DNA from 2 places in the Streptomyces sp. NPDC002566 genome. Region 1 is predicted to be linked to the other one. Evidence: riboswitches for the same ligand, from Rfam matches in the RefSeq annotation. Region 1 holds a riboswitch; the other holds the start of a gene.
What was found. Region 1 has a riboswitch for glycine ahead of gcvP (aminomethyl-transferring glycine dehydrogenase). Riboswitches for the same ligand answer to the same signal wherever they lie in the genome.

Region 2: another riboswitch for glycine. It lies ahead of gcvT (glycine cleavage system aminomethyltransferase GcvT); the one in region 1 lies ahead of gcvP (aminomethyl-transferring glycine dehydrogenase).

The regions. Positions count from the first base shown of each region.
Region 1 is NZ_JBIARD010000002.1:1,281,178-1,285,314, reverse strand. It holds partial or broken gene ACFYXA_RS12755 (DNA polymerase IV) at 1-996, shown strand, start outside; gene ACFYXA_RS12750 (PRC-barrel domain-containing protein) at 918-1,289, opposite strand; glycine riboswitch at 1,404-1,500, shown strand; gene gcvP (aminomethyl-transferring glycine dehydrogenase) at 1,676-4,137, shown strand, end outside.
Region 2 is NZ_JBIARD010000009.1:30,276-34,412, forward strand. It holds gene glyA (serine hydroxymethyltransferase) at 1-5, opposite strand, end outside; gene gcvH (glycine cleavage system protein GcvH) at 20-397, opposite strand; gene gcvT (glycine cleavage system aminomethyltransferase GcvT) at 522-1,640, opposite strand; glycine riboswitch at 1,807-1,917, opposite strand; gene ACFYXA_RS30475 (AAA family ATPase) at 2,095-2,781, shown strand; gene ACFYXA_RS30480 (enhanced serine sensitivity protein SseB) at 2,866-3,666, shown strand; gene ACFYXA_RS30485 (enhanced serine sensitivity protein SseB C-terminal domain-containing protein) at 4,137-4,137, shown strand, end outside.

The DNA of each region.
Region 1 (4,137 bases):
CGGTCCGATGCCGGTGCGGACGCTGCCGGGCGTGGGGCCCGCGACGGGCGACCACCTCAGACGGGCGGGGATCACCACGGTCGACGAACTCGCCGAGGCGGGCGAGGACGAACTCGTACGGCTGCTGGGCAAGGCGCACGGGCACGCGCTGTACGGCATGGCGCTGGCGCGGGACGAGCGGCCGGTGGTGGCCGAGCGGGAGACCAAGTCGGTGTCCGTGGAGGACACCTACGACGTGGACATCCACGATCGGCTGCGGGTGGGTCTGGAGGTCGGCCGGCTGGCCGACCGGTGCGTGCGCAGGCTGCGCGAGGCCGGGCTGTCGGGGCGGACGATCGTGTTGAAGGTGCGGCGCTACGACTTCTCCACGCTCACCCGGTCGGAGACCCTGCGCGGGCCCACGGACGACCCCGCCGTGGTGCGGGAGGCGGCGGCGCGGCTGCTGGACTCCGTGGACACCACGGGCGGGGTGCGGCTGCTCGGCGTGGGAGTCAGCGGCCTGGCGGACTACACCCAGGAGGACCTGTTCGCGCAGGCCGCGGGGGAGCGGCTGTCGGCGGCGCCCGAGGAGGAGCCGGCGCGTGAGCCCGCCGAGCGGGAGGAGACGCCCGTGGAACACCGGTGGCGGCCGGGCCTCGACGTACGCCACGCCGAGCTGGGGCACGGCTGGGTGCAGGGCAGCGGCCTCGGCCGGGTCACCGTGCGCTTCGAGACGCCCTGGTCGGACGTGGGCCGGGTGCGGACGTTCCGGGTCGACGACCCCGCCCTGGAACCGGCGGACCCGCTGCCCCTGGTGCCCGGCGCGCCCCCGGGGACGCCCGGCGCCGGACCGCCGCCGCAGGCGGAGACGGGCCCGCGCACGACTGCGCCCGGGCCCGGCCCCCACATCGTCCCGGCCCGGTGACCTGCGGCGCGGCTCAGGTGTCGTCCGAGCCGGCGAGTCTGCCGAAGTCGTGGTCGGGCAGCGGGGGAGGGGCGGCCACGTCGAGGCCGTAGTGGTGGTAGAGCTGGAGCTCCTGCTCGGGGGAGAGGTGGCGGCCCACGCCGAAGTCGGGGGCCTCCTTGATCAGGGTCCGCTCGAAGGGGACGCGCAGCGCGCCCTCCACCAGTTCGCTGGGCTCCAGGGGCACGAAGGCGTCACGGGAGAAGAGACCGGTGCGTATGGCGGCCCATTCCGGCACGCCGGTCGCGTCGTCGAGGTAGACCTCGTCCACCGTGCCGATCTTGGCGCCGTTGCGGTCGAACGCCTTGCGGCCGATCAGGTTGCGCGGATCGATGTCGGTCTGCACGGGGCCCTCCACATGGTCGCATCTCATCCGTAAGCACTACAAAAGAGCACAACGGGACGGGCGGCCACTCGAAAGGAGGGGCGTTGACCCCGCTGGTAGTCTGGCAACGGCTGCTGACCCCGTGCGGGAGAGTCCTCCGAGAAGCCGTCGGAGGCGCCGAAGGAGCAAATCCTCCCCGGAATCTCTCAGGCCCACGTACCGCACGGACGAGGTCACTCTGGAAAGCAGAGCGGTGGCGCGAGTCCCCGCTCTCACCGACGGTGAAAACCGGACGCCCACGGGCGGCCGGTGAAACTCTCAGGTTGAGATGACAGAGGGGGAGGCCGTCCGGGTACCCGCGCCAGTGGTGCCCCTCGAAGGTCGCGTCAGACCAGGAGGCCTCCGCAATGACCGCCCATCGCATTCCGCTCTCCGACCTCGAACAGGGAATCCCCTTCGAGCAGCGCCACATCGGCCCTGACCAGGAGGCGCGGGCCAAGATGCTCGCGCACGTCGGATACGGCTCGCTGGACGAGCTGACCGCCGCCTCCGTCCCGGATGTGATCAAGAACGCCGACGCGCTGGACCTGCCCGGCGCGCGCACCGAGGCCGAGGTGCTGGCCGAGCTGCGGTCGCTCGCCGACCGCAACGAGGTCCTCGCCCCCATGATCGGCCTCGGGTACTACGGCACCTTCACGCCGCCCGTCATCCTGCGCAACGTCATGGAGAACCCGGCCTGGTACACGGCCTACACGCCCTACCAGCCGGAGATCTCCCAGGGCCGGCTGGAGGCCCTGCTGAACTTCCAGACCATGGTCGCCGACCTGACCGGGCTGCCCACCTCCGGCGCCTCGCTGCTCGACGAGGGGACGGCCGCCGCCGAGGCGATGGCGCTGGCCCGCCGCATGGGCAAGAACAAGAAGGGCCTCTTCCTGATCGACGCGGACGTGCTGCCGCAGACGATCGCCGTGATCGAGACCCGCGCCGAGCCGACCGGCGTCGAGGTGGTCGTCGCCGACCTCGGCGACGGCATCCCCGCCGACATCGCCGGCCGTGAGATCAACGGCGTGCTGCTCCAGTACCCGGGCGCCTCCGGCGTCGTACGGGACATCAAGCCCGTCATCGACCAGGCCCACGAGCTGGGCGCGCTCGTCGTCGTCGCCGCCGACCTGCTCGCGCTGACGCTGCTGACCTCGCCCGGGGAACTGGGCGCGGACATCGCCGTCGGCACCACGCAGCGGTTCGGTGTGCCGATGGGCTTCGGCGGGCCGCACGCCGGCTACATGGCCGTCCAGGAGAAGTTCGCCCGCAGCCTGCCCGGGCGGCTCGTGGGCGTCTCCGTCGACGCCGACGGCGACAAGGCGTACCGGCTGGCGCTGCAGACGCGCGAGCAGCACATCCGGCGTGAGAAGGCGACCAGCAACATCTGCACGGCGCAGGTGCTGCTCGCCGTCATGGCCGGAATGTACGCCGTGTACCACGGCCCCGAGGGGCTGCGGGCGATCGCCCGGCGCACGCACCGGTACGCGACGATCCTGGCCGCGGGGCTCACGGCCGGCGGGGCCGAGGTCGTGCACGGCTCCTACTTCGACACGCTGACCGTGCGTGTGCCGGGCCGGGCCGAGGACGTCGTCGCCGCCGCGCGGGAGAACGGCGTCAACCTGCGCCTCGTCGACGCCGACCACGTGTCGATCGCCTGCGACGAGACCACCGGGCGGGCCCAGATCACCGCCGTGTGGGCCGCGTTCGGGACCGAGGGCGACATCGCGGCGCTGGACGCGGTCACCGAGGACACCCTGCCCACGGGGCTGCTGCGCGCCGACGAGGTCCTCACCCACCCCGTCTTCCACCAGCACCGCTCCGAGACGGCGATGCTGCGCTACCTGCGCCGGCTGTCCGACCGGGACTACGCGCTGGACCGGGGCATGATCCCGCTGGGCTCGTGCACCATGAAGCTCAACGCCACCACCGAGATGGAGCCGGTCACCTGGCCCGAGTTCGGGCAGCTGCACCCCTTCGCGCCCGCCGAGCAGGCGCAGGGCTACCTCACCCTCATCCGGGAACTGGAGGAGCGGCTCGCCGAGGTCACCGGCTACGACAACGTGTCCCTCCAGCCCAACGCGGGCTCGCAGGGCGAGCTGGCCGGGCTGCTCGCGGTGCGCGGCTACCACCGGGCCAACGGCGACGAGCAGCGCACGGTGTGCCTGATCCCGTCGTCCGCGCACGGGACGAACGCCGCCAGTGCCGTGATGGCCGGCATGAAGGTCGTCGTCGTCGCCACCGCCGGGGACGGCGAGATCGACGTCGAGGACCTCAGGGCGAAGATCGACAAGCACCGGGACGAGCTCGCCGTGCTGATGATCACCTACCCGTCGACGCACGGCGTCTTCGAGGAGCACGTCGCCGACATCTGCGCCCAGGTGCACGACGCCGGCGGCCAGGTGTACGTGGACGGCGCCAACCTCAACGCGCTGGTGGGGCTCGCCAAGCCGGGGCACTTCGGCGGTGACGTCTCCCACCTGAACCTGCACAAGACGTTCTGCATCCCGCACGGCGGCGGCGGTCCCGGCGTCGGCCCAGTGGCCGTGCGCTCGCACCTCGCTCCGTACCTGCCGAACCACCCGCTGCAGCCCGCCGCCGGGCCCGAGACAGGTGTCGGCCCGATCTCGGCCGCGCCCTGGGGCTCCGCCGGGATCCTGCCGATCTCGTGGGCCTACGTGCGGCTCATGGGCGGGGAGGGGCTGAAGCGGGCCACCCAGGTGGCGGTGCTCAGCGCCAACTACATCGCCAAGCGCCTCGAACCGCACTACCCCGTGCTGTACACCGGGCCCGGCGGGCTCGTCGCGCACGAGTGCATCATCGATCTGCG
Region 2 (4,137 bases), on a different contig from region 1:
GACATGCGTCTACGACTCCTCAGCCGGCGGTGTAGGCGGTGTACTCGTCGGCGGAGAGCAGCTCCTCCTGCTCGCCCGTGACCCGTACCTTGAAGAGCCACCCGCCCTCGAAGGGGGCGGAGTTCACCAGCGACGGGTCGTCGACGACGTCCTGGTTGACGGCGACGATCTCACCGTCGACCGGCGAGTACAGCTCGCTGACCGACTTGGTCGACTCCAGCTCGCCGCAGGTCTCGCCCGCGGTGACCGTCTCGCCGGCCTCGGGGAGCTGGACGAAGACCACGTCGCCGAGCGCGTTGGCCGCGTGCTCCGTGATGCCGACCGTCGAGACGCCGTCCTCGGCGCCCGACAGCCACTCGTGCTCCTTGCTGTAACGCAGCTGCTGCGGGTTGCTCATGGCCTGAATTCTCCTGTACGCGGGGGAGTGCTGATGGCTGGATGACGGGGGAAACCGCTGGTGGGCGGTGAAATGTGCGCGGGGTCACGCCGGTGGATGCGACCTCGCGCGAGGCGCCCGGTGACTACTTGCGGCGCTTGTAGAACGGCAGGGCCACGACCTCGTACGGTTCGTGGCTGCCCCGGATGTCCACGCCCACGCCCTCGGTGCCCGGCGCGGCGTGCGCGGCGTCGACGTACGCCATCGCGATCGGCTTGCCCAGGGTGGGGGAGGGGGCGCCGGAGGTGACCTCGCCGATCACCTCGCCGCCCGCGACCACGGCGTACCCGGCGCGCGGGACGCGGCGGCCCTCGGCGACCAGGCCGACCAGCACGCGCGGCGCGCTCGCCTCGGCGCGCTCCGCGGCCGCCAGCAGCGCCTCGCGCCCGACGAAGTCGCCCTCCTTGCCGAACTTCACCACCCGGCCGAGCCCGGCGTCGAAGGGGGTCAGCGACAGCGACAGCTCGTGCCCGTACAGCGGCATGCCCGCCTCCAGGCGCAGGGTGTCCCGGCAGGACAGCCCGCACGGGATCAGGCCGACGCCCTCGCCCGCCTTGGTCAGCGCCTGCCACAGCTCGACCGCGTGCTCCGGCTTCACGAACAGCTCGAAGCCGTCCTCGCCGGTGTAGCCGGTGCGCGCGATCAGCGCGGGCACCCCGGCGACCGTCCCGGGCAGTCCGGCGTAGTACTTCAGACCGTCGAGGTCGGCGTCGGTGAGGGAGGCGAGGATGCCGGGGGACTCCGGGCCCTGGACGGCGAGCAGCGCGTAGGCGTCCCGGTCGTCGCGGACCTCGGCGTCGAAGCCGGCGGACCGCTCCACCAGGGCGTCCAGCACCGCCTGGGCGTTGGAGGCGTTGGCGACGACCATGTACTCGGTCTCGGCCAGCCGGTACACGATGAGGTCGTCGAGGATGCCGCCGTCCGCCACGCAGATCATGGTGTAGCGGGCGCGGCCCACGCCGACGGAGGCGATGTCGCCGACCAGCGCGAAGTTCAGCAGGGCGGCCGCGGCCGGACCGGTCACCGTGATCTCGCCCATGTGCGAGAGGTCGAAGAGACCGGCCCGGGTGCGCACGGCGTTGTGCTCGTCGCGCTCGGAGCCGTAGCGCAGGGGCATGTCCCAGCCGGCGAAGTCGGTCATGGTCGCGCCCAGCGAGCGGTGCAGGGCGTCGAGGGCGGTATGGCGGAGCGGGGTGCTGCTCATCGGGCGTTCGTCTCCCAAGGCAAGACTGGCGAGGTCGTTCCTCCCCATCTGTCATCGGAACCTGAGAGGTTCGCCATGAAGGCCATCCGTACGACGGGGTGACCATGGCTTGCACCTTGGGTGGAGCCGCCCCCCTACGAGGGGCCGGCCCGCTTTTCAGATGTGCCTCGCCCGCGCGGTACGGGGCCTGAGAGATTCAAGGGAGGGACTTGCTCCTTCGGCGCCCCGGGCCGGCGCTCTGGACGAGCGCCGCCGGGAACTCTCCCGCGCGGATTCAAACGGCCGGTATGCAGTTGGCGCGGCCATCATTGCACGGCTCGCCCCGGTCAGGGCAGGCCGCATCTGTAACCGGCTTGTGGCGGTACGTGCACGAAATCGGAAGACACCGCGCATTACCTTCTCTTTACGCTCGACGGGGAGAAGACTTGTCGGACCCCAGGGGAGGACGACCACGGTGAACAGGACCACGGCGTACGTGACCACCTCGGCCTACGCGACCACCTCGGCGCTCGCCGTGCCGGCGCAGCCCGCGGCGCCCGCCGGAGCGGCCTGCGGCTCCCGGACCGCTCCCGTCGTCCGCGACCTGCGCGCCCGCGCCGGCCGCAGCCCGCACGGCCTGCTGTTCGGCCCCCGCGACCTGGTCGTGGTCACCGGCCTGCCCGGCAGCGGGAAGTCCACCCTGATGCGGCGCACGGTCAAGGGCCACCGCGTCGACTCGCAGGACACCCGGGACCGCTGGGACGCGCGGATGCCGCGCGCGCTGCCGTACGCCCTCTACCGTCCCCTCGTCCGCCTCGCCCACTACGCGGGGCTGCGGCGCGCGCTGCGCGAGGGCAAGGGGGTGGTCGTGCACGACTGCGGTACGCAGGCCTGGGTGCGGAACTGGCTGGCCCGCGAGGCCCGCCGCCGCGGGGGCACGCTGCATCTGCTGCTGCTCGACGTCACCGTGGACACCGCGCTCGAAGGCCAGCGGGAGCGGGGGCGCGGGGTCTCCCGCTACGCCTTCCTGCGCCACCGGCGGGCCGCGTCCCGCTTGCTGCGCGCGGTGGAGAAGGGCCGGCTGCCCGCAGGCTGCGGCTCGGCCGTCCTCCTGGACCGCGCCGCGGCGGACACGCTGCGCCGCATCGACTTCACCGGCTGAGATGTCCCGCGGGGCCGGGGTGGGGTGGCGGTACCCGTTAGCCTTTTCTGGCACCAGTGGTTCTCGGCAGGCGGCGGTAGGCAGATGGAATTCCCCCCGGCGGACTTCCCGGCGGACTTCTCCGCGGGTTTCCCGGCACAGGCGCACCCCCCTTCGCACGGCGGATGGCCCGGCAACGAGCTGGAGGAGGCGCTGTCCGCCTCCCTCGGCGTGCCCGGGGCCGGCGCGCGGATCGTGGAGGTGCTCAGCCGCAGCTTCGTGTGGATCCCGCTGCCCAGCGGCGGCGGCCCGCACAGCGGCCCTCTGGACCTGCCGACGCTGGAGCTCGACGGCCAGGCCTACGTGCCCGTCTTCAGCTCCGAGGAGCAGTTCCGCCAGGTCGCCGGCTCGCACATGTCGTACACCATCGCCCCGGCTGTGGAGTTCGCGCGCGGGCTGCCGCCGCAGGTGGGCATCGCGGTCAACCCCGAGGGCGTGGTCGGCGTCCCGCTGCCGCCCGGCGCCGTCGCCGAGCTGTGCCGGGCCGGCCGCACCCCGCTGGACGGCCCCGCCGCAGGCGGCCGGGTCCGCCTGTTCGAACCCGACTGGCAGGACGACCCGATCGACTTCCTGTCCGCCGCGTCGGCCGAGTTCGAGGCGATCGGCGTAGTCGTCACGGCCCGCCGCTGCCTCGCGGCGATCGAGACGGCCGACCCGGTGATGTTCGTCGGCGTCGAACTCTCCCAGTGGGAGGGCGACCTGAGGACCCTTCCCCTGGAAGCCCTCGGCCGGGCCCTGACCACCACCCCGACCCACTGGCCGGTCAACCTGGTCCTCCTGGACGTCACGGACGACCCGGTAGCCACATGGCTGAAACAAAACGTCCGCCCCTTCTACACCCGCTGACGCACCCAGGGCACCCGGCCCAACTCCAGGGGCGCGGGGACCCCGGGCCCCTCACTCCCAGGGCGCCCGGCCCCACCCAGGGGCGCGGGGAACTGCGCGCCCAGCCCCCACAACCCGCACCCGCAGGGGTGAGGGTCCCCGCCCCCCTCATCCCCAGGGCGCCCGGCCCAACTCCAGGGGCGCGGGGAACTGCGCACCCAGCCCCCACAACCCGCACCCGCAGGGGTGAGGGGCCCCCGGCCCCCTGACCCCCAGGGCGCCCGTCCCCACCCAGGGGCGCGGGGAACTGCGCACCCAGCCCCCCCAACCCGCACCCGCAGGGGTCAACCCGCACCCGCCGAACGGCGAGCCCCACCCCGCCGCCCGGGGCCCCGCCCCAACAACCGACACCCGATGGGCACCCGTTGTCGGCGAAGCCACCTAAGCTGGTCCCCACGAAATGTGGCCAACCAATCGAAGGGGCGGTACAGG